2 regions of the Azospirillum agricola genome follow, and region 2 is predicted to be linked to the other one. Evidence: predicted binding sites of a transcription regulator. Region 2 holds the regulator's gene; the other holds the start of a gene.
The links. Region 2 encodes LexA, which represses DNA repair genes until DNA is damaged. Its sites were predicted from a motif close to ATGTTCTANTTTGGTTC; they were not measured.
Positions count from the first base shown of each region.

Region 1: JN22_RS21970 (S24 family peptidase) is a predicted target of LexA. The motif match lies at 1,358-1,374, and genes of this name have one in related genera.

Region 1 covers NZ_JAIFZR010000005.1:1,458,806-1,473,271, reverse strand. Annotated here, with positions in the region: gene JN22_RS21985 (portal protein) at 1-410, opposite strand, end outside; gene JN22_RS21980 (hypothetical protein) at 428-787, opposite strand; gene JN22_RS21975 (hypothetical protein) at 862-1,248, opposite strand; gene JN22_RS21970 (S24 family peptidase) at 1,452-2,084, shown strand; gene JN22_RS21965 (branched-chain amino acid aminotransferase) at 2,410-3,258, opposite strand; gene JN22_RS21960 (hypothetical protein) at 3,419-3,631, shown strand; gene JN22_RS21955 (succinate dehydrogenase iron-sulfur subunit) at 3,719-4,495, opposite strand; gene sdhA (succinate dehydrogenase flavoprotein subunit) at 4,524-6,308, opposite strand; gene sdhD (succinate dehydrogenase, hydrophobic membrane anchor protein) at 6,314-6,715, opposite strand; gene sdhC (succinate dehydrogenase, cytochrome b556 subunit) at 6,727-7,116, opposite strand; gene JN22_RS21935 (hypothetical protein) at 7,377-7,637, opposite strand; gene JN22_RS21930 (aspartate-semialdehyde dehydrogenase) at 7,845-8,864, shown strand; gene JN22_RS21925 (NAD(P)-dependent oxidoreductase) at 8,949-9,875, opposite strand; gene JN22_RS21920 (tellurite resistance TerB family protein) at 9,884-10,288, opposite strand; gene JN22_RS21915 (AEC family transporter) at 10,499-11,428, shown strand; gene JN22_RS21910 (methyl-accepting chemotaxis protein) at 11,877-13,568, shown strand; gene JN22_RS21905 (hypothetical protein) at 13,993-14,397, shown strand; gene JN22_RS21900 (ATP-dependent DNA helicase) at 14,420-14,466, opposite strand, start outside.
Region 2 covers NZ_JAIFZR010000005.1:2,533,150-2,547,615, forward strand. Annotated here, with positions in the region: gene JN22_RS27010 (divergent polysaccharide deacetylase family protein) at 1-445, opposite strand, end outside; gene JN22_RS27015 (tetratricopeptide repeat protein) at 602-1,966, shown strand; gene JN22_RS27020 (anthranilate synthase component II) at 2,397-2,990, shown strand; gene trpD (anthranilate phosphoribosyltransferase) at 2,987-4,039, shown strand; gene trpC (indole-3-glycerol phosphate synthase TrpC) at 4,036-4,830, shown strand; gene JN22_RS27035 (GNAT family N-acetyltransferase) at 4,835-5,293, shown strand; gene moaC (cyclic pyranopterin monophosphate synthase MoaC) at 5,290-5,802, shown strand; gene JN22_RS27045 (molybdopterin molybdotransferase MoeA) at 5,786-7,015, shown strand; gene lexA (transcriptional repressor LexA) at 7,157-7,873, shown strand; gene JN22_RS27055 (ComEC/Rec2 family competence protein) at 8,012-10,180, opposite strand; gene gltX (glutamate--tRNA ligase) at 10,329-11,735, shown strand; gene gltA (citrate synthase) at 11,836-13,149, shown strand; gene JN22_RS27070 (hypothetical protein) at 13,172-13,345, shown strand; gene JN22_RS27075 (rhodanese-like domain-containing protein) at 13,352-13,759, opposite strand; gene ftrA (transcriptional regulator FtrA) at 13,833-14,466, shown strand, end outside.

The sequences.
Region 1 (14,466 bases), 1.1 Mb from region 2:
AGGTGCGCCTGGACGATCCCGGCGGCACGGTCGAGCATCGGGGCGACGCGGTCGCGCTCGGCCCCGGTCAGGGCCGGACCGGGCTGGAAACCGAACCAGCGCGACCAGGGCGGCGTCAGCTCCGACAGCAGGCTGGCGGCGAGCTGCTCCACCGCGTCGGGGGCGGTGCCGTCGAACAGGCGGTCGACCCGCCGTTCCCCCGGCGTGCCGGTGCCCCGGAAGGGCTGGCCGTTGGGCAGGGCGTGGTCGTAGCAGTCCTGCCAGTGGCTTTCCCAGACGCCGCGCCGCTCGCGCGCGGCGCGGTAGCGGTCGAGCAGCGCCTCGGGCTCGGAAGGTTCGGCTCCGCGCCGGCGTCTTGCGGTGGGCTGGGCGGCGGGCTGGGCGGCAGATCGGGCGGCGTGGTCGGGCATCGGGGCGGTCCCTTTGTTCAAGGCCCGGAGGAAACCGGGCGGGTCAGGTGGCGATGCAGTTGCCACGGCGTCAGCACCAGCGGGGCGTGCAGGCCGAGCAGCCGCTTGACCGCCTCGACGCAGGTGAAGGGCCCCCAAGGCGCCGGCCGGACCAGACCGCGCCGCAGCGGAGCGGCCACCACGGTCAGGCCGCGGTCGCGGTACCAGCCCGGCAGGTCATGATCGGCCGGCAGGTCCAGCACCGCGACGTCGGTGAAAGGCGCCAGCGGATCGACCACCAGCCAGTGCCGCCCGTCGTTCAGCAGGGCGAGGCAGTGGCGGAAGCCCGGCCGCAGGGCCCGCAGCCACCACAGCGGCGCCTCGCCGCGGAACACCACCCAGGCCCTCGGCGCCCCGCTCCCGGCCGGGAGCGGAATCGGGGCCGGGACTGGTGTGGGGGCCGGCGCCTGGCTCATCGCGCGATGCCCTTCTGGCGCAGCACCGGGGTGACCCGCTCGAACGCCTCCCGCCACAGGGCATGGGCGCGCTGCTCGCGATGGCGGCCGGGGTCGGGGGCGCTGAGACGGCGGCCGTAATGGACCAGCACATGCAGATGGTCGCGGACGAGCTGGCGGTTGCGGAAAAGACGGTCGACGACGCGCAGCACGTCGGCCGGTTCGCAGGGGCGCTGGACCAGACCGCAACCGGCGACGACACGGGCACCGGCCGATTTGGCGTCCTGCGCCTGCACCGACCAGAACCACGCCTCCTCCCCGCTGTCGAAGGGGGTTCCGTCGGCGGTGTAGGGGTTGGAAAGATGCCGGGACGGGGCGGAACGCACGGCGTGTCGAGACAGCATGATCGTCTCCCTGAAGGACGGGGGCGCTTGCGCGCGGAAGCTTCGCCACCCCTTGCGACTCGCGCCTCAACCGATCCTCCGAACGGTTTTTCGCGGTCTGGTGGCGCTTTCGTTCGCTTTATGTTCTCGCCCGGCACCTCCGTCAACGAGAATATGAAAAAGTTCCTAGGGACCGCCTCCCGCGTTTATGAGATTATCGTCCCATGCTGAAGCATTCGGACATCTGGCGGGCCATCGACCGCCTCGCGGCGACGCACGAACTGTCGGCGTCGGGCTTGGCGCGGCGTGCCGGGCTGGATCCGACGACCTTCAACAAGAGCAAGCGCACCACCGGAGACGGCAAGCTGCGCTGGCCCTCGACCGAGAGCATCTCCAAGGTTCTCGACGCGACCGGCGCCTCCCTGTCGGAGTTCGTCAGCCTGATCGGCGAGGGCGGCGGGCCGGGAAGCTTCCAGCGCGTGCCGGTGATCGGCTACGCCCAGGCCGGCAACGCGGGCTATTTCACCGACGCCGGCTATCCGGTCGGCAGCGGCTGGGACGAGCTGATGTTCCCCGATCTCGGCGATCCCTCCGCCTACGCGCTGGAGATCGCCGGCGACAGCATGGAGCCGGTGTACCGCGACGGCGACACCATCATCGTGTCGCCCAGCGCGCAGATCCGCCGCAACGACCGGGTCGTCGTCCGCACGCGCGGCGGCGAGGTGATGGCGAAGCAGCTGCTCCGCGAAACCGCGACGAAGATCGACCTCCTGTCGATCAACCGCGCCCATCCCGACCGCAGCATCCCGCGCAGCGACATCGCCTGGATCGCGCGGATCATCTGGGCCAGCCAGTAGACGGCCAGTGGGCGGGAAGGCCGCGCGGCGGATGGCGGCGCGGCGGATGACGCTGGATGTATCCCCCGCCGCTCCCGGTCCAAGGTCCTAGGTGTTGTTTCCTTCCGGCCGCGGCGTCGCCGGCATCAGCGGCGCAGGGTGCGCGCCGCCGCACGATGCCGGGCCGGTCCGCCCGGCCGGTCCAATACCGGAAGGCAGACCGGGACATCGCCGAAGGCGGCCCGTGAGCAGGGCAGCCTGACGGAGAGTTCCCGCTCGCCCCGGTCGGGCACAAGCCCCTTCGCCGGCAGGGTCGCCCTTCGCGTCCACGCCCCCGGCAACGCTCTCAGCGGAAGGCGTATTCCCAATAGAGCGCCCGCGCCCGCTTGAAGAACGGGCCGGGGGCGAAGGCACGGTCCTCGACCTTGGTCACCGGCACGCATTTGGAATGGTTGCCGGTCGAGAACACCTCGTCGGCCTCCAGCAGGTCGGCCGGGGTCAGGGTGCACTCCTCGACCACCGCGCCATCGGCCCGCAGCAGGGCGATGACGCGCTGGCGGGTGATGCCGTTCAGGAAGCAGCCGTTCGGCACCGGCGTCCGCACCACCCCGCCCTTGACGATGAACAGGTTGGAGGTCGCGAACTCCGCGACGTTGCCGATGGCGTCCAGCAGGATCGCGTTCTGGAAGCCGCGCTTGCGCGCCTCGGTCAGGGCGCGGGCGGCGTTGGGGTAGAGGCAGGCCGCCTTGGCCTCGGTCGGCGCCATCGAGGGCGGCGGACGGCGGCGCGAGGACAGGCAGGCGGTGAAGCCGGTCGGCGGCGGCAGCGGGTCCTCGTAGATCGAGAGGACGAAACGGGTGGTCTCCGGATCGGGGGCGACGAAGCCCTCCTCGGCGAAGAACATCGGCCGGATGTAGAGTTCGGCGTTCTTGCCGAAACGGCGGATGCCGTCCCAGCACAGCTCCTCGATCTCGCCGGCCGTCACCATCGGCGCCAGCCCCATGGCGAGCGCCGAGCGGATCGCCCGCGCGCAATGCAGGTCGAGGTCAGGGGCGACGCCCTGGAAGGCCCGCGCGCCGTCGAAGACCACCGAAGAGAGCCAGAGCGCGTGCGACAGCGGACCGACGATGGGGGGATTGCCCTCCACCCATTCGCCCTGCACCCAGCTCCACGCCTGACCCGTTGTCCCGCCCATGATTGGTTCCTTCCCTCGCTTGGTGTGTTCCGTTGTTGGCGACGCCCGTGCGAAGAGGATACCCCCTCATCGCCGCCGGTCAACCGATGCCGGGGGGAGCGCTTTGCCGCGCCCGTGGTTGACTCTCGTGATCCCAAGTCTGTTCGCGAGGATACCGACGATGCCTTGGATTTCCCCGACCCCCGGTCCGCAGCCGCTGCGCGCCGCCCCTCCCAATCCCCAACCGCGGCCGCACGAGGATGTCCCGCTGACCGACGGCCCGATCACCGACAACCCCGACCTGCCCGATCCCGGCGGGCCGGGCACGACCATGCCGCCGGTGCCGGGCGCCGACCTGCCGCCATCGCAGCCGACCGATCCGGACTTCCGCTGAACCGCAAGCCAGCGGCAGGCCCGAACGCAAACGGGGCGCTCCTCGCGGAGCGCCCCATCGCGTGTCGATGCGTCGCTGACGGATGGATCAGCGGCGGGCCACCATCAGCTTCTTGATCTCGGCGATCGCCTTGGCCGGGTTCAGGCCCTTGGGGCACGCCTTGGTGCAGTTCATGATGGTGTGGCAGCGGTAGAGACGGAACGGATCCTCGAGGTTGTCGAGGCGCTCGCCCGTCATCTCGTCGCGGCTGTCGGCGATCCAGCGGTAGGCCTGGAGCAGGATCGACGGGCCGAGGTAACGGTCGCCGTTCCACCAGTAGCTGGGGCAGGAGGTCGAGCAGCAGAAGCACAGGATGCACTCGTAGAGGCCGTCCAGCTTGGCGCGGTCCTCCGGCGATTGCAGCCGTTCGCGGCTCGGCGCCGGGGACTGGCTTTGCAGCCACGGCTTGATCGAGGCGAGCTGGGCGTAGATGTGCTTCAGGTCGGGGACGAGATCCTTCACCACCGGCATGTGCGGCAGCGGATAGATCGCGACGTCGCCCTTCACGTCCTCGATGGCCTTCAGGCAGGCCAGCGTGTTCGTGCCGTCGATGTTCATCGCGCACGACCCGCAGATGCCCTCGCGGCAGGAGCGGCGGAAGGTCAGCGTGCTGTCGACCTGGTTCTTGATGTAGATGATCGCGTCGAGGATCATCGGCCCGAACTTGTCGAGGTCGACGACGTAGGTGTCGACCCGCGGGTTCTGGCCGTCGTCCGGGCTCCAGCGGTAGATCTTGAAGGTCTTGGCCCGCTTGGCGCCGTTCGCGACGTTGATGGTCTTGCCGACGCCGACCTTGGAGTTGGCTGGCAGGTTGAATTCGACCATGGTTGCTATCCTTGCCTTGAGCGGGGCCTTAGTACACGCGGGCCTTGGGCGGGAACACCTGGACCTCGTCGGTCAGCGTGTAGAGATGGACCGGGCGGTAGTCGAACCGCGTCTGGCCATCCTCGCCCACCCAGATCGCGGTGTGCTTCATCCAGTTCTCGTCGTCGCGGTTCGGGTAATCCTCGCGCGCGTGGGCGCCGCGGCTCTCCGGCCGGTTCTCCGCCGAATGCAGGGTGGCGACCGCCTGGAACAGCAGGTTGTCCAGCTCCAGCGCCTCGACCAGATCCGAGTTCCACACCAGCGAGCGGTCGCTGATGGAGATGTCGTTCTTCTTGGCGAAGATCGCGTCGATCTTCTGGACGCCCTCGCTCATCACCTCGCCGGTGCGGAAGACGGCGCAGTTGTTCTGCATCGTCCGCTGCATCTCCAGCCGCAGGTCGGCCGACTTGATCGAGCCCTTGGCGTTGCGGATGCGGTCGAAGCGCTCCAGCGCGGCGTCGGCGCTGTCGGCCTTCACCGACACGGCCTTGCCCGGCGTCACGATCTCGGCGGCGCGGATGGCGGCGGCGCGGCCGAACACCACGAGGTCGAGCAGCGAGTTGGAGCCCAGGCGGTTGGCGCCGTGCACCGACACGCAGGCCGCCTCGCCGATCGCCATCAGGCCGGGGACGACCTGGTCGGGGTTGTCGGCGGTGGGGGTGACCACCTCGCAGCGGAAGTTGGTCGGGATGCCGCCCATGTTGTAGTGGACGGTCGGCAGGACCGGGATCGGCTCCTTGGTGACGTCGACGCCCGCGAAGATCTTGGCCGTCTCGGCGATGCCGGGCAGGCGCTGGTGGATGACCTCGGGCGGCAGATGCTCCAGGTGCAGGTGGATGTGGTCCTTGTGCTCACCGACGCCGCGGCCCTCGCGGATCTCGATGGTCATCGAGCGCGACACGACGTCGCGCGAGGCCAGATCCTTGGCCGACGGCGCGTAGCGCTCCATGAAGCGCTCGCCGTTGGAGTTGGTGAGGTAGCCGCCCTCGCCGCGCACGCCCTCGGTGATCAGGCAGCCCGAGCCGTAGATGCCGGTCGGGTGGAACTGCACGAACTCCATGTCCTGCATCGGCAGGCCGGCGCGCAGCACCATGCCGCCGCCGTCGCCGGTGCAGGTGTGGGCCGAGGTCGCCGAGAAGTAGGCGCGGCCGTAGCCGCCGGTCGCCAGAACGACGAGCTGGCCGCGGAAGCGGTGGATGGTGCCGTCGTCGAGGTTCCAGGCGAGAACGCCCTTGCAGACGCCGTCCTCCATGATCAGGTCGAGCGCGAAATACTCGACGAAGAACTCGGCCTCGTGCTTGAGCGACTGCTGGTAGAGCGTGTGCAGCATGGCGTGGCCGGTGCGGTCGGCGGCGGCGCAGGTCCGGTAGGCCTGGGTCTTGCCGTACTGCGCGGTCATGCCGCCGAAGGCGCGCTGGTAGATCTTGCCTTCCGGGGTGCGCGAGAAGGGCACGCCGTAATGCTCGAGCTCGATGATCGCCGGGATGGCCTCGCGGCACATGTACTCGATGGCGTCCTGGTCGCCCAGCCAGTCCGACCCCTTGACGGTGTCGTACATGTGGTAGCGCCAGTCGTCCTCGCCCATGTTGCCGAGCGCCGCCGAGATGCCGCCCTGGGCGGCGACCGTGTGGCTGCGCGTGGGGAACACCTTGGTGATGCACGCCGTCTTCAGGCCCTTCTCGGCCATGCCGAAGGTGGCGCGCAGACCCGCGCCGCCGGCGCCGACGACGACGACGTCATAGGTGTGATCGATGATCTGATAGGCGGTCGCCATGCTCGTCAGGCTCCGATGAAAATCTTGACGACGGCGAGCACGCAGGCCGCCGCCAGCGCGAAGGACAGGAACTTCACGGCGATCAGCACCGTCAGCTTCTGCCATTCGACGTTGATGTAGTCCTCGATCACCACCTGGAGGCCCGAATGGGCGTGGTGGAAGACGACGCCGGCGGTGAGGATCATCATGACCGCCGAGAAGGGCGACCGCATCCAGGCGACGAAGGCCGCGTGGTCGGCGCCGAGATGGCCGATGACGCCGAAGACGAACCAGACGGTCAGCGGGACCAGCGCGATGGCGGTCAGCCGCTGGCCCCACCAATGCTCGGTGCCGTGCTTGGCGGAACCCAGGCCGCGGGCGTGGGCCAGCGGCGAACGCAGGGAGGACTTGGAGGAATTGGACGCCATGCTCTCTCTCCTCACCACGCGGCCAGGCCGACGATCCACGTCAGCACGGTCAGGACGGCGGTGGCCCCCAGCACGATCTTGTTGTTGCGGTCGGCGTCGGCCAGCTCGAACGACTTGCCGGCGTCCCACACCAGATGGCGGATGCCGTTGCACAGATGGTAGTAGAGCGCCACCGACCAGCCGAACATGAACAGCAGGCCGATGGGCGAGCCGATGAAGCCCTGCGCCCTGGCGAAGGCGTCGGGGCCGACGGCGGCGGCGACCAGCCACCAGGTCAGGAGAAGGGTGCCGACGGCCAGCCCCACGCCCGTGATGCGGTGCGTGATGGACATGACCGCGGTCAGCGGAAGTCGGTAGACTTGCAGATGCGGGGAGAGCGGCCGACCGCTGCCGTTTGCCATTGCGTCGTCCTCTGTTCGCGGCCGGTCGCGGCGCAACATGACGATTGCCGCGGCGGCTGGGTGTGGTGCGTGCCCGGGATTTGGGACGGTTGTCCGTCCGATTGGTTGGCGCAATGAATTACGCCCCCGCTGGACCTGAGTCAACGGCGCGGGACCGGACTGCGGCGATTTTGGAGCAGTGCGGGAAGTGGCTGAAAAGAAACGGCCTTCGCGGTCCGTGGTATTACCAGCGGGTTCCGGCGGTCGAGGACTGCGGACTGCTATTTGTCGAAGCGCCGCACGTTCTCCAGCATCATCGAGTACATCTGGGTGATGAGTTCCGCCGGGCGCAGACGGCCGAAGGGTATGTTTTCCTTGGCCCATTCGACCAGACCGTCGGGCGGCTTGATCGGCGCCACCTGATAGCCGGCCTTCTTCAGGGCCGCGGTCACCGACCGCGCCTGCTTGGCGTAATCCTCGTTGAAGAAGGACTTGTCAGCGTCCTTGATCGCCTTGGCGATGATGTCCTCGATGAGCGGCATGGCGCGGGCGCTTCGGGTGTCCACTGTGATCGGGAAAAGGGCGGGCGCCACCGTGTCACAGCCGGCGCGCCCGCGCAATTCCTCCCGCGACTCCTCCCGTGGCTCGCCCCGTTCCGGCGGGCCGGGTTGCAATCCGGCGGGAAAGCGCCTAGCTCGTTGCGGTCTTGGCTTGCTGCCTTTTCTTATTGCCAGAAGGATACCTCCGTCATGGGCTTCACCGTCGCGGTCATCGGCGCCACCGACAATGTCGGGCGCGAGATCCTGCAAACGCTGGCCGAGCGGAAATTCCCGGCCGACTCCGTCGTCGCCCTGGGCACCGACCGGGCGGTCGGGCACGAGGTCTCCTACGGCGAGGACGAGGTCCTGAAGGTGCAGGACGCCGCCAGGTTCGACTTCTCCACCATCGACATCGCCTTCTCGTCGTCGGATCCGAAGCTGGCGGCGCTGCACAGCCCGCGCGCCGCGACGTCGGGCTGCGTGGTGATCGACATGTCCGGCCACTACGCCACCGACCCCGAAATCCCGCTGGTGGTGCCGGAGGTCAACGGCGCGGCGCTGGCCGGCTACAAGCAGCGCTACATCGTCGCCAACCCCGGCGCCGGCGCCATCCAGCTCGCGCTGGCGCTGAAGCCGCTGCACGACCGCTTCACCGTGCGCCGCGCCGTCGTCGCCACCTACCAGGCGGTGTCGGGCGCCGGCAAGGAGGCGATGGACGAGCTGTTCACCCAGACCCGCGCCATCTTCGTCAACGATCCCGTCGCCAAGAGCGTCCTGCCCAAGCAGATCGCCTTCAACGTCATCCCGCACATCGACCGCAACCTGGACGACGGCTACACCCACGAGGAATGGCGGCTGAACGTCGAGACGAGGAAGATCCTCGACCCCAAGATCAAGGTGACGGCGACCTGCGTGCGCGTCCCGGTCTTCATCGGCGACTCCGCGGCCGTCACCATCGAGACGGAGGAGGCGATCACCGCCGAGGACGCGCTGGAGGTCCTGCGCGCCGCCCCTGGCCTGTCGGTGCTCGACCAGCGCGCCGGCGAGGGTTACATCACCCCGGTCGAGGTCGCCGGCGAGAACCCGGTCTTCGTCAGCCGCATCCGCGAGGACATCACGGTCGAGAACGGGCTGGCCTTCTGGTCGGTCGCCGACAACCTGCGCAAGGGCGCCGCGCTGAACGCGGTGCAGATCGCCGAGATCCTGGCGAGCGATTACTTGGAAGAGTGAGGAGCCGGGAAAGCCCCCATCGGCGCTGACATAACCCTCTCCCCAGGAGGAAGAGGGCAAAGTCAGCCGCTATGGGGAAGCCCCTCAGCGCGCGAACAGGCGGTACAGCGCCGAGTGGTCCAGACCGCCGTCGCCCTGCTCGGCCAGCATCTCGAACAGCTCCAGCGTCAGGCCGAGCGCCGGCAGATCCACGTCGGACTGCTCAGCGAGCTGCTCCGCCTGACGCAGATCCTTGATCTGGGTGACGACGCGCCCGCCCGGCGTGAAGTCGCCGGACACCATGCGCCCGCCATGCAGGTCGAGGATGCGGGATTCGGCGAAGCCGCCGCGGATGGCGTCGCGCACCCGCGCCGGATCCGCCCCGGCCGCCTTGGCCAGCGCCAGCGCCTCCGCCACCGCGCCGATGGTCAGGCCGACGATGACCTGGTTGGCGGTCTTGGCGATCTGCCCGGCGCCGCTGTCGCCGACCAGCGTGATCCGCCGCCCCATCGCCTGGAACAGCGGCAGGGCGCGGGCGAAGGACGCCTCGCGGCCGCCGGCCATGATGGTGAGGGTCGCCGCCTCGGCCGCGACCGTGCCGCCCGACACCGGGGCGTCGAGCCAGTCGGCGCCGGCCGCGCGCACCCGCGCCGCCAGCGCCCGCGTCGCGTCCACCGCGGTGGTGCCCATGTCGATCACCAGATGGCCGGGCTTCAGGGCCGGCAGCAGCGCCTCGGCGACGCTCCCGACGGCGACCGTGTCGCTCAGCATCAGGATGATGGTGTCGGTCTGTCCGGCGACGGCGACCGGGCCGGTGGCGGCCAGCATGCCCTCGGCCGCCAGCTCGGCGACCGGGCCGGGGCTGCGGCTGGAGATCACCAGCGAGGCGCCGACGCGGGCGAGCGCGCGGGCCATCGGCTTGCCCATCAGGCCCAGACCGATGAAGCCGACGCCGCGGCCCGACAGGTCGGGGCGCGGGGGGTCGCCCGCCGGGGCGGAGGGGAGAGCGGGGGTCGTGGAAGGCGTCGTCATGGTCACCGTCACAGGCGCATGTGGCGGGCGCGGGCGCCGCGCTCGATGGCGGCGGCGCACAGGCGGTCGACGCCCAGCCGGTGACGGATCATCTCCAGCATGCGCAGCTCCTCCTGCGAGGCCTTGGCGTCGGCGGCGGCGATGTCGCAGGCGACGGCGTAGGCCGTCTCGCGCAGCTTGGCCGGCAGCGCCTGCTCGACGATGGTCAGCACCGTGTCCAGCCCGTCGCTGTCGGCCAGCATGGCGGTGCATTCGCGGGTCGCCGCCATCACCTGCTCGCCGTTGAAGTCGCGGAAGATGGGCAGGTAGCGGACATTCTCGCCGATGGTCTCGAGCTCGTCGTTGGTCATGTCGCCGTCGCAGGCGGACACCAGGACCATGACGTAGATCAGCGCGCTGTGGTGGTCGATCATTGGCCTTCCTTCGCGGGGCCTCCTCCGGAACCGGGAGTCCCCGTCGCGGCTATCTTGCCCGGCGGCGGCGACGCGTCAAGGGGGGCCGTCCCGACGGGAAAGCGGCGGCGCCCCGACGGGCAGGGGTGCCATGCCCGGAACGGGAGGGTCGGCGCCTCGACGCGACCGTTCGTGATCCGTATTGTCCGCGCCATGTCCGTCGTGTTCAACGTGGCACTTCCCGTATTCGCCATCATCCTGGCGGGCGTGCTGTCCGGAAAGGCGAAGCTGCTCGGCCCCGCGTCGTCGGAGGCGCTGAACAAGTTCGTCTATTGGATGGCCCTGCCCCCGGTGCTGTTCCTCGGCACCGCGCGCCGCTCGCTGCCCGAGATCTTCAACGGCCCCTTCATCGGCGCCTTTCTTGGCGCGATGCTGGCGGTCTACGCGCTGGGCGCGCTGGCCGGCTGGCTGATCCGCCGCGACCGCACGCAGATCCACTGCATGCAGGGACTGAACGCCGCCTTCTCCAACACCGGCTACATGGGCATCCCGCTGTTCCTGGCCGCCTTCGGCCCGGACCACCTGGCACCGACCATCCTGGCGACCGTCATCATGAGCGCCGTGATGGTCGGCATCGCCGTGATCTGGCTGGAGTTCGCCAACAGCCATGGCGGCGGGCTGGGCAAGGCGCTGCGCGACGTCGGCCGCGCGCTGCTGAAGAATCCCCTGATCATCGCGACCGCGCTGGGGATCGCGTGGTCGGCGCTGCTGCCCGGCGTCGCGGTGCCCAAGCCGATCGCCACCTTCTGCGAGCTGATGGGCGCGCCGGCCGGCCCCTGCGCGCTGTTCGCCATCGGCCTGTTCCTGGCGACGCAGAAGCTGACCGCCGGGCTGGCCGAGGCCGGCTGGATCAGCGCGATGAAGCTGCTGGCGCAGCCGGCGCTGACCTGGGTGCTGACCGAAACGCTGTTCCCCATGGATCCCTTCTGGACCGGCTCGGCGATCATCCTGGCCGCCCTGCCCACCGGAGCCCTGACCTTCGTGGTGGCGCAGCAATACCAGCTCTATGTCGAGCGCACATCCTCGGCGATCCTGGTGTCCACGGTGCTGAGCGTCGTCACGCTGTCCGCGCTGCTCGCGGTCTACGCCCCCGCTGGATAAAACACTGATTTCACGGGAAAAATCATGCCCTGCGCCGGAGTTCCCCCGCGACGTGGAAGACGCGCCGGAGCATTCTTGCAGGAACCGCCCAGTATGCGACCGATGGAATCGCCGATTTTAAGACAATCGGAAAATCCCTGGCTTCCTTCCCATATTTGAATGAATAATCAAGAAAAGCCGGATCATCGATCCCATATGATTTTGCGATAGCAGCCATATATTTATTTTATGATTTAAAAATCATTTACGCATTCCGGAAACCGGAAAGCGATGAATAGACCAGGCGCCATCACGGATGTCACGGCTCTTGCTACATTTTGACATATGTCGAACGCTGTACTTCCATACCGGCGTATGTTACCCGTCACCCGTCGCGCGCCATGCAGTGAAAATTTAAAATCGAGCATCGCGCGCACGCACAATCATTGATAGGCGGCGGGCTCAGACAATGAAACGCTTTGAAAATTTGACAATTCGCTCAAAATTGCTGGGAATTCTTGGATCTTTCTTTCTTCTTGTCATCGGGCTGGGCGTCTTCTCGCTCGACCGCCTTGCAACCCTCAACGAGGAAGCCGCCGACATTCGCGACAACTGGCTGGTCAGCGTCGGATTGCTTGGCGACATCCGCAGCACGGCCCAGTCCTACCGGTCGCAGGAAGGCACCCACATCATCTCGACCGCTCAGGCCGACCAGCAGCTTTCCGAGGAGCGCCTCGCCGGCTTCGTCAAGACGCTGAACGACAAGCGCCGCCAGTACGAGGCGCTGATCGACCTCGCCCAGGAGAAGGAGCTCTACGCCCGCTTCTCGGTGGTCTGGGAGCAGTATCTCGCCATCAGCCGCGACAAGGTGCTGGTCGCGTCGCGCAAGAACGAGAATGAGAGGGCCGGCGAGATCTTCCGCGGCGAATCCCGCGAGGCCATCGTCAAGGCGACCGCCATTCTCCAGGAACTCACCGAATTCAACACCCTGCAGGGCCGGATGGCCGCCAACCGCGGCGAGGCGGCCTACCGGAGCTCCATCTACTGGGTCATCGGCGCCATCGTCTTCGCCCTGGCCTTCGGCATCGCCGCCGCCGTGGCGGCGGTCGCCACCATCTCGCGCCCGGTCGACCGGCTGACCGCCGTCATGCACCGCCTGTCCAAGCGCGACTACGCGGCCGAGGTGAACGGCGGCGACCGCCAGGACGAGATCGGCGCGATGGCCCGCGCCGTCCAGGTCTTCAAGGACGGGCTGATCGAGAGCGACCGGCTGAGCGCCGCCCAGGCGGCCGAGCAGGAAACGAAGCAGCGCCGGGCGGCGACCGTCGACCGCCTGATCCAGGGCTTCGAGGCGCAGGCCGCCGACGCGCTGCGCACCGTCGCCGCCGCCGCGACCGAACTGGACAGCACGGCGCAGACCATGGAGCGCACCGCCAGCCAGACCCGCGACCAGGCGACGTCCGCCGCGGCCGCGGCCGAGCAGACCAGCGCCAACGTCCAGACCGTCGCCAGCGCGTCGGAGGAGATGTCGACCTCGATCCGCGAGATCGCCACGCTGGTCACCCGTTCGACCAGCATCGCCGGACAGGCGGTGAACGAGGCGAGCCGGACCAACGACACCGTGAAGGGGCTGGCCGACGCCGCCCAGCGGATCGGCGCGGTCGTCCAGCTGATCACCAACATCGCCGGCCAGACCAACCTTCTGGCGTTGAACGCGACGATCGAGGCGGCGCGCGCCGGGGAGGCCGGGAAGGGCTTCGCGGTGGTCGCCAGCGAGGTGAAGAGCCTCGCCAACCAGACCGCCAAGGCCACCGAGGAGATCGCCGCCCAGATCACCGCGATCCAGGAGGCGACCGACGGCGCCGTCGGCGCCATCGCCGGGATCAGCGGCACGATCACCTCGATCAACGACATCTCGACCTCGATCGCCGCGGCCATCGAGGAGCAGGGTGCGGCGACCGCCGAGATCTCCCGCAACGTCCAGCAGGCCGCCGTCGGCACGCAGCAGGTGTCGGGGATCATCAGCGACGTGACCCAGGCCACCGGCGAAACGGGTGCGGCCGCCCATCAGGTGCTCGGCGCCGCCGGCAGCCTGTCGCGGCAGGCCGAGAACCTGCGCCGCGAGGTCGACCAGTTCCTGTCGGCCATCAAGACGGCGTAGGCGCCGCCGCGCAAGCGCTCCGCCACGGCGACACGCGAAAGGGCGCCCGCTTCCGGGGGGAGGCGGGCGCCCTTTCGCGTCCGCAACCTCTGATACCAGTACCGGAAAATTCCGACCTGTGGTCGGAACTTTCCGGTCCCTCAAACGCCGGGCGGCCCGCCTCCGCGGGCCTTGGCTTCGCGGGCATGGGCCCGCGCGGCCGCAGTCGCGGCCGATACCAGAGCCAGAAGTCAAAACTTTCTGGCTCTGGTATGGTACTTTCGATCGAACCGGCGCGAGCGGCGTTGACGCCGCGAAGGCCGCCCCCTTATCCCTCCCCCGCGCCGTCCCTTACGACACGCCGAACCGTGGAAACCGGGTCCGATCAGGCCAGCCGGAACGGGGGCGGCCGTCTCCAGAAAATCGAAGAAATCCGGGGGGAAGCATGCTGGGCCTCTACGCCGACCATGGAACGACCTACCTGACCGTCCTGATGACGGTCACCACCCTGTCCTTCGCCCTGCCGATCCTCGTGGCGCCGTTGACCTGGGCGCGGCTGATGCTGTGGCGGGTGCCGGCGGAGACCGATCTGGCCGTCTATTTCGGCCGCTGCCTGGGCGCCTTCATCCTGATCGTCGAGTTGCTGATGCTGCGCGCCGTCACCACGGGGACCGGCCTGACCCACGTCTTCGACGTCCTGTTCTGCGTCTTCCTGCTGATGCTCGCCGTGCATGTGTACGGCGCCCTGCGCCGCATCCAGCCAGTCACCGAAACGCTGGAGATCGGCCTGTGGGCCTTCCTGCTGGTCTGCAACACCGTCTTCTACCCGGCAACGGCGCTGGTGCTCTGACGCGCCCGCCGCCTCGGCAGCCTCACCAGCCGCGCAGGAACTCCGCCGTCTCCTCGACCGCCTGCTTCA
Region 2 (14,466 bases):
GCTGCACCGGCGGATGGGCGGGCGGCGCCGGTGGCGGCAGCATCGCCAGGGTTGTCGGCAGCGGAGCGGGTGATGGAGCGACCGGAGGCGGAGCGGCGACCTCCTCCTCTTCCGCACCCATCGCCGGGTCCGGCCGAACGATCGGGGGCGGCGTGGGAACCACCGGTTCAACCGGCGACGGAGCCTTGACGGCGACGGGGGACGGGGGCGGCTGAGGAACCGGAGCCGGCGCCGAAACGGCAGGCTGGACCGGCCGTGCCGGGGCCGCGACCTGAACCGCCGGCTTGCTTCCGGACTCCGTCACCAGCGACACGCCGAAGCCGATGGCGAAGACCGCCGCGACGGCCGCGAGTGCCAGAACGAGCGGGTTTCTGGCGAGACCGGCCTTGCCAGCCGCTTTGCCTGCGGTCTTGCGGGTGGCCTTGCGCGGGGTCTTGCGGACCATGGCGGGACGTTCCATCCTGATGACGACGAAAGGGCGGCACAGTGGCACCCGGCCACCACCCGCCGCAACCGGCCTTTCGGCGCGAGCACGCAGAGCAGCACCGACGCCGGCGCCATTGAGGCATCACCGTCCACCGGATTCGCAAGGGACAGAATTATGGCCACCGTCCAGGAGGCGCTTCTCTTCGCGTTCGACCTTCACCGGGAAGGCCGCCTGACGGAAGCCGACACCATCTACCAGCGCATTCTGGACGTTGCTCCGGGCTTTCCCGAGGCGCTCCACCTCCGTGGTCTCATCCTGGCGGAAGCCGGCCGCCTGGAGGAAGCGGCCGGGCACATCGACCGGGCGATCGCCGGAAACGGGGCAAAGGCGGATTATCATGCCAACCTCGCGAGCGTACTCGAGGCGCTGGACCGCCAGGACGAGGCCGCCGACCGTCTCACCGCTGCCGTGGCCCTGGATTCCGCCAAGGTCGAAGCCCTGAACGGCTTCGCCGCCCGCCGGCTGCGCCAAGGCCAGCCGGATCTGGCCGCCCGGATCCTGAGGGACGGGGTGGCGGCGGCTCCGCTGCTGCCCGAATTGCGCTACAATCTCGCCCTTGCCCTGACCCGGCTCGGGCGGGACGCGGAAGCGGCGGCCCAGCACCGGGCCGGGCTGCTCCTCGCCCCGGACGATGCCGGCGCGGCGCGGCTTCTTTCTGAACGGCTGTGCGCGTTGAACAGGGACCAGGATGCCATGCGGATCCTGGTCCGCGCGGTCCGCCTCGATCCGGCACAGCCCGATTCCTGGAATCTCCTCGGCAATCGGCAGAAAGCCGACTCAAGGCTTTCCGAGGCGCGCCGCAGCTACGAGCGGGGATTGTCGCTGGCCCCCGGCGCCGCCGAGATTTGGAACAACCGGTCGAGCGCTTTGAAGGGACAAGGCGATCTTCCGGGAGCCGTGGCGGCTCTGCGCCGCGCTCATGCGCTTTTTCCAGATTCCCCGGCGATCCTGAACAATCTGGCCGACGCCTTCCTGCTGTCCGGCGAAGCGGAGGACGCGCTGGACGCGGCGGAGCAGGCGCTCGCCCTGGCTCCCGAGCTTGCGGATGCCAGGGTCATACGCGCCGTCGCGCTGCTCTCCCTCGAACGTTTCGCGCAGGGATGGGCCGCCTGGGAAGACCGCTGGTTGGCTGAGCCCTGGAGTCTATTCGCCGCGCGCTTCCCGCAGCCGGCCTGGGACGGACGCCCTCCCGCCTCCGGACAGTTGCTCATCTGGGGGGAGCAGGGCGTGGGAGACGAAATCCAGTTCGCCGCCCTCGTTCCATCCTTGACGCGGGCCGGGATCGACTGCGTGCTGGAATGCGAGGAGCGCCTTATCCCGCTGTTCGAGCGTTCCCTGCCCGCCGTCCGGCTGGTCGCCCGCACCACCCCTCCCGACCCGGCGCTACTGTCGCCCGGCATCGCGGCGCAGTGCCCGTCCGGCTCCCGCCCCGGTTTCTCCTGGAAGACAGCGGCCGGTTCAGGCTCAATCCCTATCTGAAGGCCGATCCGGAGCGCACCGCTACCCTGCGGGCACGCTGCACCGCCGCCCCCACCGACACTCTGCCAAGCCGTCCGCTGTTGATCGGCATCGCCTGGCACACGACCAATCCCAAGCAGGGGTGCAGCCGAAACCTTCCACTCGCCACGCTTGCTCGGAGCCTCAACCTGCCAGGCGTCCGGATGGTGGTCCTGCAATAGTGGGTCGCGGCGCTTGAGAAGGACGGGATCGACGTCCGCGACCGGCTCGCGGCGCTCGTGGGTCGGGCGCCGACGGCGTGACGCGACAGACTCGGGAGGCTGGAAATCCGCCCCCCCAGCCGCTAGGGTGGCGGCGGTGGAACGGGGCCGGAACGGCGCGGCCCCGGAACGGCGCAGCCGGGGGCTTGGCCAGCGGCGCGACCGGACGATTCAGGCGAAGGCGAAGGCGCATGCTGCTGCTCATCGACAACTACGACAGCTTTACCTACAACCTCGTCCATTATCTGGGCGAGCTGGGCGCCGACGTGCAGGTCCGCCGCAACGACGCCCTGACGGTGGACGAGGCCATGGCCCTGCGCCCCGACGGCATCGTGCTGTCGCCCGGCCCCTGCGATCCCGACCGCGCCGGCATCTGCCTGCCCCTGATCGACGCCGCCGCCAAGGCGCGGCTGCCGCTGCTGGGGGTCTGCCTGGGCCACCAGTCGATCGGCCAGTCCTTCGGCGGCAAGGTCGTCCGCGCGCCGGTGCCGATGCATGGCAAGGTCGACAACATGCGGCATGACGGGCGCGGGGTGCTGGCCGGCCTGCCCTCCCCCTTCCGCGCCACCCGCTACCATTCGCTGATCGTCGAACGCGCCAGCCTGCCCGCCTGCCTGGAGGTCACCGGCGAGACGGGGGACGGCCTGATCATGGCGCTCGCCCACCGCGAGCTGCCGATCCACGGCGTGCAATTCCATCCGGAAAGCATCGAGAGCGAGCACGGTCACCAGATCCTGCGGAATTTCCTGGACATGACCCGTCCCCGCCTGGAGAGCGCGGCATGAGCGCTCCGTCCTCCCATGGCGACATCGCCGACATGAAGGCCATCCTGGCGCGCGTCGCCGCCGGCCATACCCTGACCGAGGCCGAGGCCGGGCTCGCCTTCGACATCATCATGTCGGGCAACGCCACCCCTTCGCAGATGGGCGGCTTCCTGATGGCGCTGCGCGTTCGCGGCGAGACGGTGGACGAGATCACCGGCGCCGCCCGCGTCATGCGCGCCAAGGCGGTCCCGGTCGAGGCGCCGGCCGGCACCATCGACACCTGCGGCACCGGCGGCGACGGGGTCGGCACCTACAACATCTCGACCGCCGCCGCGCTGGTGGTGTCGGCCTGCGGCGTCCCGGTCGCCAAGCACGGCAACCGCGCCATGTCATCGAAGTCGGGTGCGGCCGACGTGCTGGGCGCGCTCGGCGTCAACCTCGACTGCGATCTCGGTCTGGTCCGCAAGGCCCTGTGGGACGCCGGCATCGGCTTCCTGATGGCGCCGCGCCACCACCTTGCCATGCGCAACGTCGGCCCGACACGGGTCGAGCTGGGCACCCGCACCATCTTCAACCTGATGGGGCCGCTCTCCAACCCGGCGACGGCCAGGCGCCAGCTCCTCGGCGTCTACGCCCGGCAGTGGGTGGAGCCGCTGGCCCAGGTGCTCAAGCGCCTGGGCTCGGAGGCGGCCTGGATCGTCCACGGCTCCGACGGGCTCGACGAGATCACCACCACCGGCCCGACCACCGTCGCCCAGTTGAAGGACGGCGCCGTCACCGTGTTCGAGGTGACGCCCGAGGACGCCGGCCTGCCGCGCGCCGCCATCGACGATTTGCGCGGTGGCGACGCCCAGGTCAACGCGGCGGCGATCCATGCCCTGTTCGACGGCGTGCGCGGCCCCTACCGCGACATCGTGCTGATCAACGCCGCCGCCGCCTTGCTGGTGGCCGGCAGGGCGGCCACGCTGAAGGACGGCGTAGCGCTCGCCGCCGACGCCATCGACGGCGGGGCCGCCCGCGAGCGGCTGAACCGCCTCGTCGCCATCACCAACGAGACGGTGCCCGCATGAGCGACGTCCTGACCCGCATCAACGCCGACAAGCGCGCGCTGGTCGCCGCGCGCAAAGCCGCCCGCCCGCTGGCGGAGGTGGAGGCGGCGGCCCGCGCCGCCGACCCGGCGCGCGGCTTCGTCGCCGCCCTGCGCGGCGCCGTCGAGGCCGGCCGCTACGGCCTGATCGCCGAGATCAAGAAGGCCAGCCCGTCGAAGGGCCTGATCCGCGCCGACTTCGACCCGCCGACGCTCGCCCGCGCCTACCGCGAGGGCGGGGCGACCTGCCTGTCGGTGCTGACCGACGAACCCTATTTCCAGGGCAAGGACGAGTATCTGGTCGCCGCCCGCGCCGCCGTCGATCTGCCGGTGCTGCGCAAGGACTTCATGGTCGATCCCTACCAGATCGTCGAGGCGCGCGCGCTCGGCGCCGACTGCATCCTGATCATCATGGCCTCGCTGTCCGACACCCAGGCCGGCGAGATCGAGGACGCCGCCATCGCCCAGGGGCTCGACGTGCTGGTCGAGGTGCACGACCGCGCCGAGCTGGACCGCGCTCTGCTGCTGAGGACGCCCCTGCTCGGCGTCAACAACCGCAACCTCAAGACGCTCGCCGTCGACATCGCGACGACGGAGGAACTGGCGCGCAACGTGCCGGCCGACCGCATGCTGGTGGCGGAAAGCGGGCTCTACAGCCCGGCCGACCTGTCGCGGATGGCGGCGGTGGGCGCGCGCTGCTTCCTGGTCGGCGAATCGCTGATGCGGCAGGAGGACGTCGCCGCCGCGACCCGCGCCCTGCTGGCCAGAGGCTGATCCCATGCCGGACGTCGCCATCGCCGCCGAGGATCCGCGCCAGGAGGCGGTGACCGCCCTGGTCGCCGCCCTCGACTCCTACCTGACGGACCTCTACCCGGAGGACTCCTGCCACCTGCTCGATGTCGAATCGCTGGCGGCGGCCGACGTTCGCTTCCTCGTGGCGCGCAAGGGTGAGCATCCGGTCGGCTGCGCCGCCCTGCGCGTCGATCCCGAGGGCTATGGCGAGGTCAAGCGCATGTATGTGGCGCCCGCCGTGCGCGGCGGCCGCATCGGCGCACGGCTGCTCGACCGGTTGGCGGAGCAGGCCAGGGTCGAGGGGCTGAACTCCCTGCGGCTGGAAACCGGCATCCATCAGGCGGAGGCGCTGATGCTCTACCACAAAACCGGCTTCACGGAACGCGGCCCCTACGCCGATTATCCGGACATCCCCCTCAGCATCTTCATGGAAAAGGCCCTATGACCGGCTTCACCCATTTCGACGCGGAAGGGCGCGCGGTGATGGTCGACGTCTCCGACAAGGCGGAGACCGAGCGCACGGCGACCGCCGCCGGATCGGTGCTGATGCGGCCGGAAACGCTGCGGCTGATCATGGAGGGCGGCGTCAAGAAAGGCGACGTGCTGTCGGTGGCCCGGCTGGCCGGCATCATGGGGGCCAAGCGCACTCCCGACCTGATCCCGCTGTGCCACCCGCTGATGCTGACCTCGGTCAAGGTGGAGCTGACCTGCGACCCCGACCGCAACGCCATCGACATCGCCGCGACCTGCAAGCTGAAGGGCCGCACGGGCGTGGAGATGGAGGCGCTGACCGCCGTCTCGGTCGCGGCGCTGACCGTCTATGACATGTGCAAGGCAGTGGACCGCGGCATGACCATCACCGCCGTCCGCCTGCTGCGCAAGGCCGGCGGCAAGAGCGGCGATTGGACATCCGGCGCGCTGCCAGCGGAATCCGCCGATGATCCCGGTCGCTGAGGCGCGCGCCCGCATCCTCGCCGCCTTCACGGCACTGCCGGCCGAGACGGTCGCCTTGCCCGATGCGCTCGGCCGCGTGCTGGCCGAGCCGGTCGTCGCCCGGCTGACCCAGCCGCCCTTCGACGCCGCCGCCATGGACGGCTGGGCGGTGCGCGCCGCCGACGTCGCCGAGGCCCGCGCCGACCACCCGGTCACGCTGCGCCGCATCGGCGAATCCGCCGCCGGCCACGCCTTCTCCGGCCGGGTGGGGCCGGGCGAAGCGGTGCGCATCTTCACCGGCGCGCCCCTGCCCGCCGGCGCCGACGCCGTGGTGATGCAGGAGGATTGCACGGCCGACGCCCGCACGGTCCGCATCGGCCGTGCCGTCGTCGCCGGCCGCTTCGTGCGCCACGCCGGCTTCGACTTCGCCGCCGGACAGGAACTGCTGCCCAAGAGCCGACGGCTGACCGCGCGCGACGTCGCGCTGGCGGCCGGCGCCAATGTGCCGTGGCTCGCCGTCCACCGCCGCCCGCGCGTCGCCGTTCTCGCCACCGGCGACGAGATCGCCCTGCCCGGCGATCCGCTGGGGCCGAGCCAGATCGTCAGCACCAACGCGCTCGGCCTCTGCGCCCTGGTGACGACCCAGGGCGGCGTCGCCCACAATCTCGGCATCGCCCGCGACACCGCCGAGAGCGTCGCCGCCATGGCCGCCGGCGCGACCGGCTGCGACCTGCTGGTGACCACCGGCGGCGCGGCCCAGGGCGATTACGACCTCGTTCGCGACGTGCTGGCCGACAAGGGTGTGTCGCTCGACGTCCACGCCATCGCCATGCGGCCCGGCAAGGCGGTGATGTTCGGACGGGCGGGAAGCGTTCCGCTGCTGGGGCTTCCCGGAAACCCGGTGTCCACCGGCGTTACCGCCCTCCTGTTCCTCCGGCCGGTCCTGCGGCTGCTGCAAGGGCTGTCGCCGGACGAGGATGCCGGGCCGGTCCGCGCCCGGCTGGCGGTGGCGCTGAAGGCCAACGACCGGCGGGAGGATTACCTGCGCGCCACGCTGGCGACCGGGGCCGACGGCGGCCTGACCGTTACGCCCTTCGCGCGCCAGGACAGCGCGATCACCTCGCTCTACGCACAGGCCGACTGCCTGATCCGCCGCGCCGCCCACGCGCCGCCGGCCAGTCCCGGCGAGATGGTGGAGATCCTTTCCCTGTCCGGCGGCGCGCTGAATCCTTAGCGGGGACTGGAGCGGAAATCGATCCAACCTTCGGTGAGGCCGCGTCGAGAGACCTTGACGTTCTGCGGGAACCAAACTAGAACATGGGGTAACGTTTTACTTTTGTTCCATGTCCAGTGTGGCGACCGCCGGGAGGCACAAATGCTCACGCGCAAGCAGCACGAATTGCTGCTTTTCATCAACGAGCGGCTCGGCCAGGGCGGTGTTTCCCCTTCGTTCGACGAGATGAAGGACGCGCTCGGGCTGAAATCCAAGTCGGGCATCCACCGTCTGATCACCGGGCTGGAGGAGCGCGGCTTCATCCGCCGCCTGCCCCACCGCGCCCGCGCGCTGGAGGTCCTGCGCCTGCCGGAAGGGCTGGAGGCGTCCCGTGGCCGGTCGTCCTCCGCCTCGGCCCGCTCGAAGTTCCAGCCGAACGTCATCAAGGGCGACTTCGCCCTGACCGGCCGCGAGGTGAGCCGGTCCCCGGTGGTCGAGACGGTGCAGTTGCCGCTTTATGGCCGGATCGCCGCCGGTACGCCGATCGAGGCGTTGCGCGACGGATCCTCCTTCATCGACATCCCGGCGACGATGCTGACCGCCGGCGATCACTACGCCCTTGAGGTGGCCGGCGATTCGATGATCGAGGCGGGAATCCTCGACCACGATACCGTCATCATCCAGCGCTGCGATTCGGCCGACAACGGCGCCATCGTCGTCGCCCTGGTCGATGAGGGCGAGGTGACGCTGAAGCGGCTGCGCCGCAAGGGCAACACGGTCGCGCTGGAGCCAGCCAACGCCTCCTACGAAACCCGGATCTTCGGCGCCGACCGCGTCCGTGTCCAGGGCAAGCTGGTCGGGCTGGTCCGCAAGTACTGACGGTCCGCGAGGAAACGCCTCCTTTCCTCCCCGCCTCTTCCGTCATGACCGGGCTTGTTCCGGTCATCCACGTGGAAACTTGAAGCTTGCCCGTGGATGCCCGCGTCAAGCACGGGCATGATGGATCCGGAGCCGGCGTTACCGCCGCCCTGTCCAGGGGCGGTCGCCCCGCTGGTCGCGCACGCTTTCGATCCGGATGCCTCCTGCCTCCAGATACAGCGCGTGCGCGCCATCGCGGCGCAGACGCCAGCGGTCGATGACCAGCGGCGCCCGGCAGGCCCGGGCCGGAAAGGCGGCGACAACGACGTCCGCACCGCCGCAATCCTCATCCAGCGCGTCCGGCAGACGCAGCAGAGCCACGGTCCGGCCACCCCTCCGGTAGAGGCAGCCCAGCGCGTCGCAGGTCAATTCTCCCCCGGCGCCGGCTCCGGTGCGTGGCCAGGGCTCGTCCGGCTCGGGAACGCCGTCCCGCTGCAACCAGGTTTCGGCGGTGCGCCCCTCGCTTTTCACCGACAGGCTGAGACGGCCGGAGGCGGCACGAACGGCGGCGATCCTGCCATCGCCGGACACGAGGACATCCGGCCGCTCGACCAGCGCCGGGGTCGCGAGGCCGGCGGCCACGGCGGCCAGCCCCCACCAGCGCCAGCGGCGGGTCCACACGCACAGCCAGAGGCCGCCGAGGATCACCGCCGCGAAGCCGCCGGCCGGCATCGCCGGGACGGTCAGCGACGCCCAGGGCAGCCCGCCGAAGAACTCGGCGGTCCAGATCACCACCCGGTCGCCCCAATTCATCGCGATCACCGCCGGAGCCTCCAGCCCGAAGGGGAACAGCGCGTAGGCGATCAGGCTCCACGGCATCACCCAGAAGGAGGTGACGGGAATGGCGATCATGTTGGACAGCACGCCGTAGAAGGCGATCTGCTGGAAATGGAACAGGGAGAAGGGCAGCGTCGCCAGCGTCGCGATGACGCTGGTCAGCACGATCCCGCCGACATAGAGCGCGGACCGTCCGAACCAGCCGGCGTCGCGCCCCCAGCGCGCCAGCGGTCCACCGCCCTCGAAGGCGGCGATCAGCGCCACCACCGCCGCAAAGGACATCTGGAAGCTCGGGCCCAGCATGCCTTCCGGGTCCATCGCCGCCGTGACGATGCCGGCGAAGGCGACCAGCCGCATGCTGAGCGGGTCGCGGTCCAGCAAGACCGCGCCCATGACGAGGCCGGTCATCAGCACCGAGCGCACCGTTGGCAGCGGCGCGCCCACCAGCAGTGTGTAGGCGAGCGCCGACAGGATTCCGCACAGCGCCGCGATCTTCTTGATCGGCCAGCGCAGCGCGATGAAGGGGATGGCCGCCAGCAGTGCCCGCACCACATAGAACAGGATGCCCGCCGCGATCCCCACATGCAGGCCGGAGATCGACAGCAGATGCGCCAGCCCGCTGTTGCGGAAGGCGTCCATCGTCGCGTCGGGAATGGCGAACTGCTCGCCGTTCAGCAGCGCGGCGGTGACGCTGGCTTCCACCGGGTCGGAGATGGTCGCCGCCACCCGCTCGGCGATATGGCCGCGCGCGCGCTCGAAGGCCACCGTCACGGCGGCCCAGCCGGTGAGCGGCGGCGCCTCGATCACCTCCGCCGCCCCGACCGAGAATCCGGCGGCGCCCAGCCCCATGAAATAGGCCCGCCGCTGGAAATCGAAGGCTCCCGGCTCGGCGGGCGGAGCCGGCGGCGACAGGGTGGCGCGAAGCCGGACCAGGGCGCCGGGCGGTGGCGGCGGATAGCGATCCGACAGGCGGATCCGCAAGGCGGCGGGCGTCTCCTCGGGTTTCAGCCGGCTCACCGTCGGATCGCGCAGGGTGATTCGCAAGGCGCCCGGCCGCCGCTCCACCGCCATCACCCGGCCGGTGACGACCGCCGACGGAATTTCGCGCGCCAGGATCGGGCTCGCCACCCGCCAGGCGTGACCCTGCGCCGTCAGGAATCCGGCGGCCACCACCAGCAATCCCAGCGCGACGGCCAGACCGGGCAGCCAGCGGCGCAACAGCGCAAACCCCAGAATCGCGCCACCGACCGCCACAAGACCGGCCCATGCGGGCGGTTCGCTCCGCAAGGCGAAATACAGCACCGCGCCGAACCCGAAGCCCACGGGGATCCACAGCACCCAGCGTTCACGCTCCGCTGCCAGTTGCCTGACCAGCCAGTTCCAGGCCCGGAACAGCGGACCGAGCAGCCGTGGCGGGGATTTCGCCGGGGGCGTTTCCCACGCCTCGTCCAGCTCATCCCCGGCCCCCCCGTCGGCGGAACGGTCGGTCACGCGCGCCGCCCCTCCGACGATCGCTGCCGCACCGCCTCCTTTGCCGCCCATGCGCGCATGGCATTGCCCCTGAACCGGGTCCCTGTGGTAAACGATGGAACACACTCCGTTGCAGTGTAGCAGCGCAGAACCCGGAATTGAGACACCGATGACCGTCGTCACCCGTTTCGCCCCGTCGCCCACCGGCTTTCTCCACATCGGCGGTGGCCGCACCGCCCTGTTCAACTGGCTGTACGCCAAGCGGATGGGCGGCAAGTTCCTGCTGCGGATCGAAGACACCGACCGGCAACGCTCCACCCAGGCCGCCGTGGACGCGATCCTCGATGGGTTGACGTGGCTGGGCCTGGATTGGGACGGCGAGGCGGTCAGCCAGTTCGAGCGCAAGGACCGCCACGCCGAGGTCGCCCACCAGATGCTCGCCGCCGGCAAGGCCTACCGCTGCTATTGCAGCCCGGAGGAGCTGGAGCAGATGCGCGCCGCCCAGAAGGCCGCCGGCCAGCCGATGCGCTACGACGGCCGCTGGCGCGACCGCCCCGAGTCCGACGCCCCGGCCGGAGTCGCCCCCGTCATCCGCCTGAAGGCTCCGCAGGAGGGGCAGACCGTCCTCAAGGACCTCGTCCAGGGCGAGGTGACGGTGCAGAACGCCCAGCTCGACGACCTGATCCTGCTGCGCGCCGACGGCACCCCGACTTATCTGTTGGCCGTGGTGGTGGACGACCACGACATGGGCGTGACCCACGTCGTGCGCGGCGACGACCACCTGACCAACACCTTCCGCCAGATCCAGATCTTCAACGCCATGGGCTGGGACCTGCCGCAGTTCGGCCACATCCCGCTGATCCATGGCGCCGACGGGGCCAAGCTGTCCAAGCGCCACGGCGCGCTCGGCGTCGACGCTTACCGCGACCTCGGCTATCTGCCGGAGGCGGTGCGCAATTACCTGATGCGGCTCGGCTGGTCGCACGGCGACGAGGAGATCATCTCGACCGAGCAGGCCATCGAGTGGTTCGACCTGGAGAGCATCGGCCGCTCCCCATCGCGCTTCGACTTCGCCAAGCTCGACAACCTCAACGCCCATTACATGCGCCAGGCCGACGATGCCCGGCTGGTCGGGCTGGTCGTGCCGCGGCTGGAGGCCGACCTCGGCCGCGCGCTCTCCGACTCCGACCGCGCCCTGCTGACCCGCGCGATGAACGGGTTGAAGCAGCGCGCCCGCACGGTGGTCGACCTCGCCCAGAGCGCCCGCTTCTACGTCGCCGCCCGGCCGCTCGCCTATGATGAAAAGGCGTCGGCCCTGCTGGACGAAAAAGGCCGCGGGCTGTTGAAGGAACTGGCCGACCAGTTCGCCGGGGAAACGGACTTCACCGCGGCGGCGCTGGAGACCCGTGTCCGTGCCTTCGCCGAAGCGAGTGGCGAAAAATTGGGCAAGGTGGCGCAACCGCTGCGGGCGGCGCTGACCGGCTCGACCGTGTCGCCCCCGATCTTCGAGGTTGCCGAACTTCTCGGCCGGGAGGAGACTTTGTCTCGCATCCGCGACGCAGCGGGTGCAGCATAAAGTCGGTTCCGTGCGTTGCCATCGGCCTGTCATAGAACTATGCTGCGCCGACGCAAAAAAGGGCACCAAGCCCAGACCTCAACGATAAGGACGTGCCGAGATGACCCAGACTGAGGACGGCAACGACACCGTCACCCTCATCGACAACAAAACGGGCAAACAGGTCACGATGCCGGTGCTGCATGGCAGCGTGGGGCCGAGCGTGATCGACATCCGCAAGCTCTATGCCGCCACCGGCTACTTCACCTACGATCCGGGCTTCACGTCCACCGGCTCCTGCGAGTCGGCGATCACCTACATCGACGGCGACGAGGGTGTCCTGCTGCACCGCGGCTACGCCATCGACGAGCTGGCCAAGAACTCGACCTTCCCAGAGGTCTGCTTCCTGCTGCTGAACGGCCATCTGCCGACGGCCGCCGAGAGCGCCGAGTTCGACATCATCCTGCGCCGCCACTCGATGGTTCATGAGCAGCTGACGAAGTTCTACAGCGGCTTCCGCCGCGACGCGCACCCGATGGCGATCATGTGCGGCGTCGTCGGCGCCCTGTCGGCCTTCTACCACGACTCGACCGACATCGAGGATCCGGTGGAGCGCAAGATCGCCGCGCACCGGCTGATCGCCAAGATGCCGACCATCGCCGCGATGGCCTACAAGTATTCGGTCGGCCAGCCCTTCATGTATCCGCGCAACGACCTGACCTACGCGGAGAATTTCCTCTACATGACCTTCGGCACGCCCTGCGAGCCGTACAAGGTCAACCCGATCCTGTCCAAGGCGATGGACAAGATCTTCATCCTGCACGCCGACCACGAGCAGAACGCCTCGACCTCGACCGTCCGTCTGGCCGGCTCGTCGGGTGCCAACCCGTTCGCCTGCATCGCCGCCGGCATCGCCTCGCTGTGGGGTCCCGCCCATGGCGGCGCCAACGAGGCCGTGCTGAAGATGCTGGAGGAGATCGGCTCGGTCGATCGCATTCCGGAGATCGTCCGCCGCGCCAAGGACAAGAACGACAACTTCCGCCTGATGGGCTTCGGCCACCGGGTCTACAAGAACTACGACCCGCGCGCCCAGGTCATGCGCGAGACCTGCCACGAGGTGCTCGCCGAGCTCGGCATCAAGAACGAGCCGCTGCTCGACATCGCGATGGAGCTGGAGAAGATCGCCCTCTCCGACCCGTACTTCATCGAGAAGAAGCTGTATCCGAACGTCGACTTCTACTCGGGCATCATCCTGAAGGCGATGGGCTTCCCGACCAGCATGTTCACCGTGCTGTTCGCGCTGGCCCGCACCGTCGGCTGGATCAGCCAGTGGAAGGAGATGATCGAGGATCCGGTGCAGAAGATCGGCCGTCCGCGCCAGCTCTTCACCGGCGAGACCAAGCGGCCGTTCGTGCCGCTGAACGAGCGTGGCTAACCGGCCCACAGCTCACATCGGAATGGGCGGCTCCAACGGGGCCGCCCAGGACCCGGCTGCGTTCATCGTGCCGGCCCGGCGGGTGCGTCTGCACCCGCCGGCCAACGACAACAAGGCGCCGCTCGGCTGGCGCCTGCGCCGGCTGGTGGTGTATCTGCTGATCCTGGCGCTGGTCGCCGGCGTCGTGCTGATCTGAGCACCGTCACTCCGTGTCCTGCCCTGCCGCGATGGCGAAGCCCTCGTCGGCCCACCCGGTCATGCCGCCGATCATCAGCTTGACCGGCCGCCCGAGACGGGCCAGCCGCAGCGCCGCCCGATCCGCTCCATTGCAGTGCGGCCCGGCGCAATAGACGACGAACAGCGTCTCCGCCGCCCACTCCTCCATCCTCCGCGCCGTCATCTTGCCATGCGGCAGATTGAACGCTCCGGGAACATGGCCACGCGCGAAGGCCGCCGGACCGCGCACGTCGAGCAGGACGAAGTCGGCGGGACCGCCCTTCAGCGCCTCATGGACGTCCCAGCAATCCGTCTCCAGCGACAGGCGGCGAGCGAAATGCTCCTCGGCCAGGGTGGAGGGAGCGGCGGCGATCTCGGCGACCAGACTGGGCATGGAACAGGCTCCGTTCGGGGATATGACCGACCCCGACGGTGCCGCAGCCGGCACAGGCTGGAAAGTGGCGCGGATGCCAGTTACCGTGCGGATCATGCCAAACACTCCGCACCTCGTCGTCGCCCTCGCCTATGACGGCCTCTGCACCTTCGAGTTCGGCGTCGCCGTCGAAGTGTTCGGCCTGCCGCGCCCGGAACTCGGGCCGGACTGGTACCGCTTCGCCGTCGCGGCGCTCGACCCCGGTCCGCTGCGGGCGATGGGCGGCGTCCGCTTGCTGGCCGACGGCGGGCTGGAATTGCTGGAGGCGGCCGGCACCATCGTCATTCCCGGCTGGCGCGGAGCCCGCGAGCCGGTTCCAGCCATCCTGACGGAGGCGTTGCGGCGGGCCCATGCACGGGGTGCCCGCATCCTGTCGATCTGCTCCGGCGCCTTCGTGCTCGCCGCCGCCGGCCTGCTGAACGGCCGGCGGGCAACGACCCACTGGCGCTACGCCGAAACGCTCGGCGATCTCTATCCGGCGATCCGTGTGGCGCCCGACGTGCTCTATGTGGATGAAGGGAACATCCTGACCTCCGCCGGCAGCGCTGCCGGGATCGATCTGTGCCTGCATCTGGTGCGGCGCGATTTCGGCCCGGAGGCCGCAAACAGCGTCGCGCGCCGGCTGGTGGTCCAGCCGCACCGCGAGGGTGGCCAGGCGCAGTTCATCG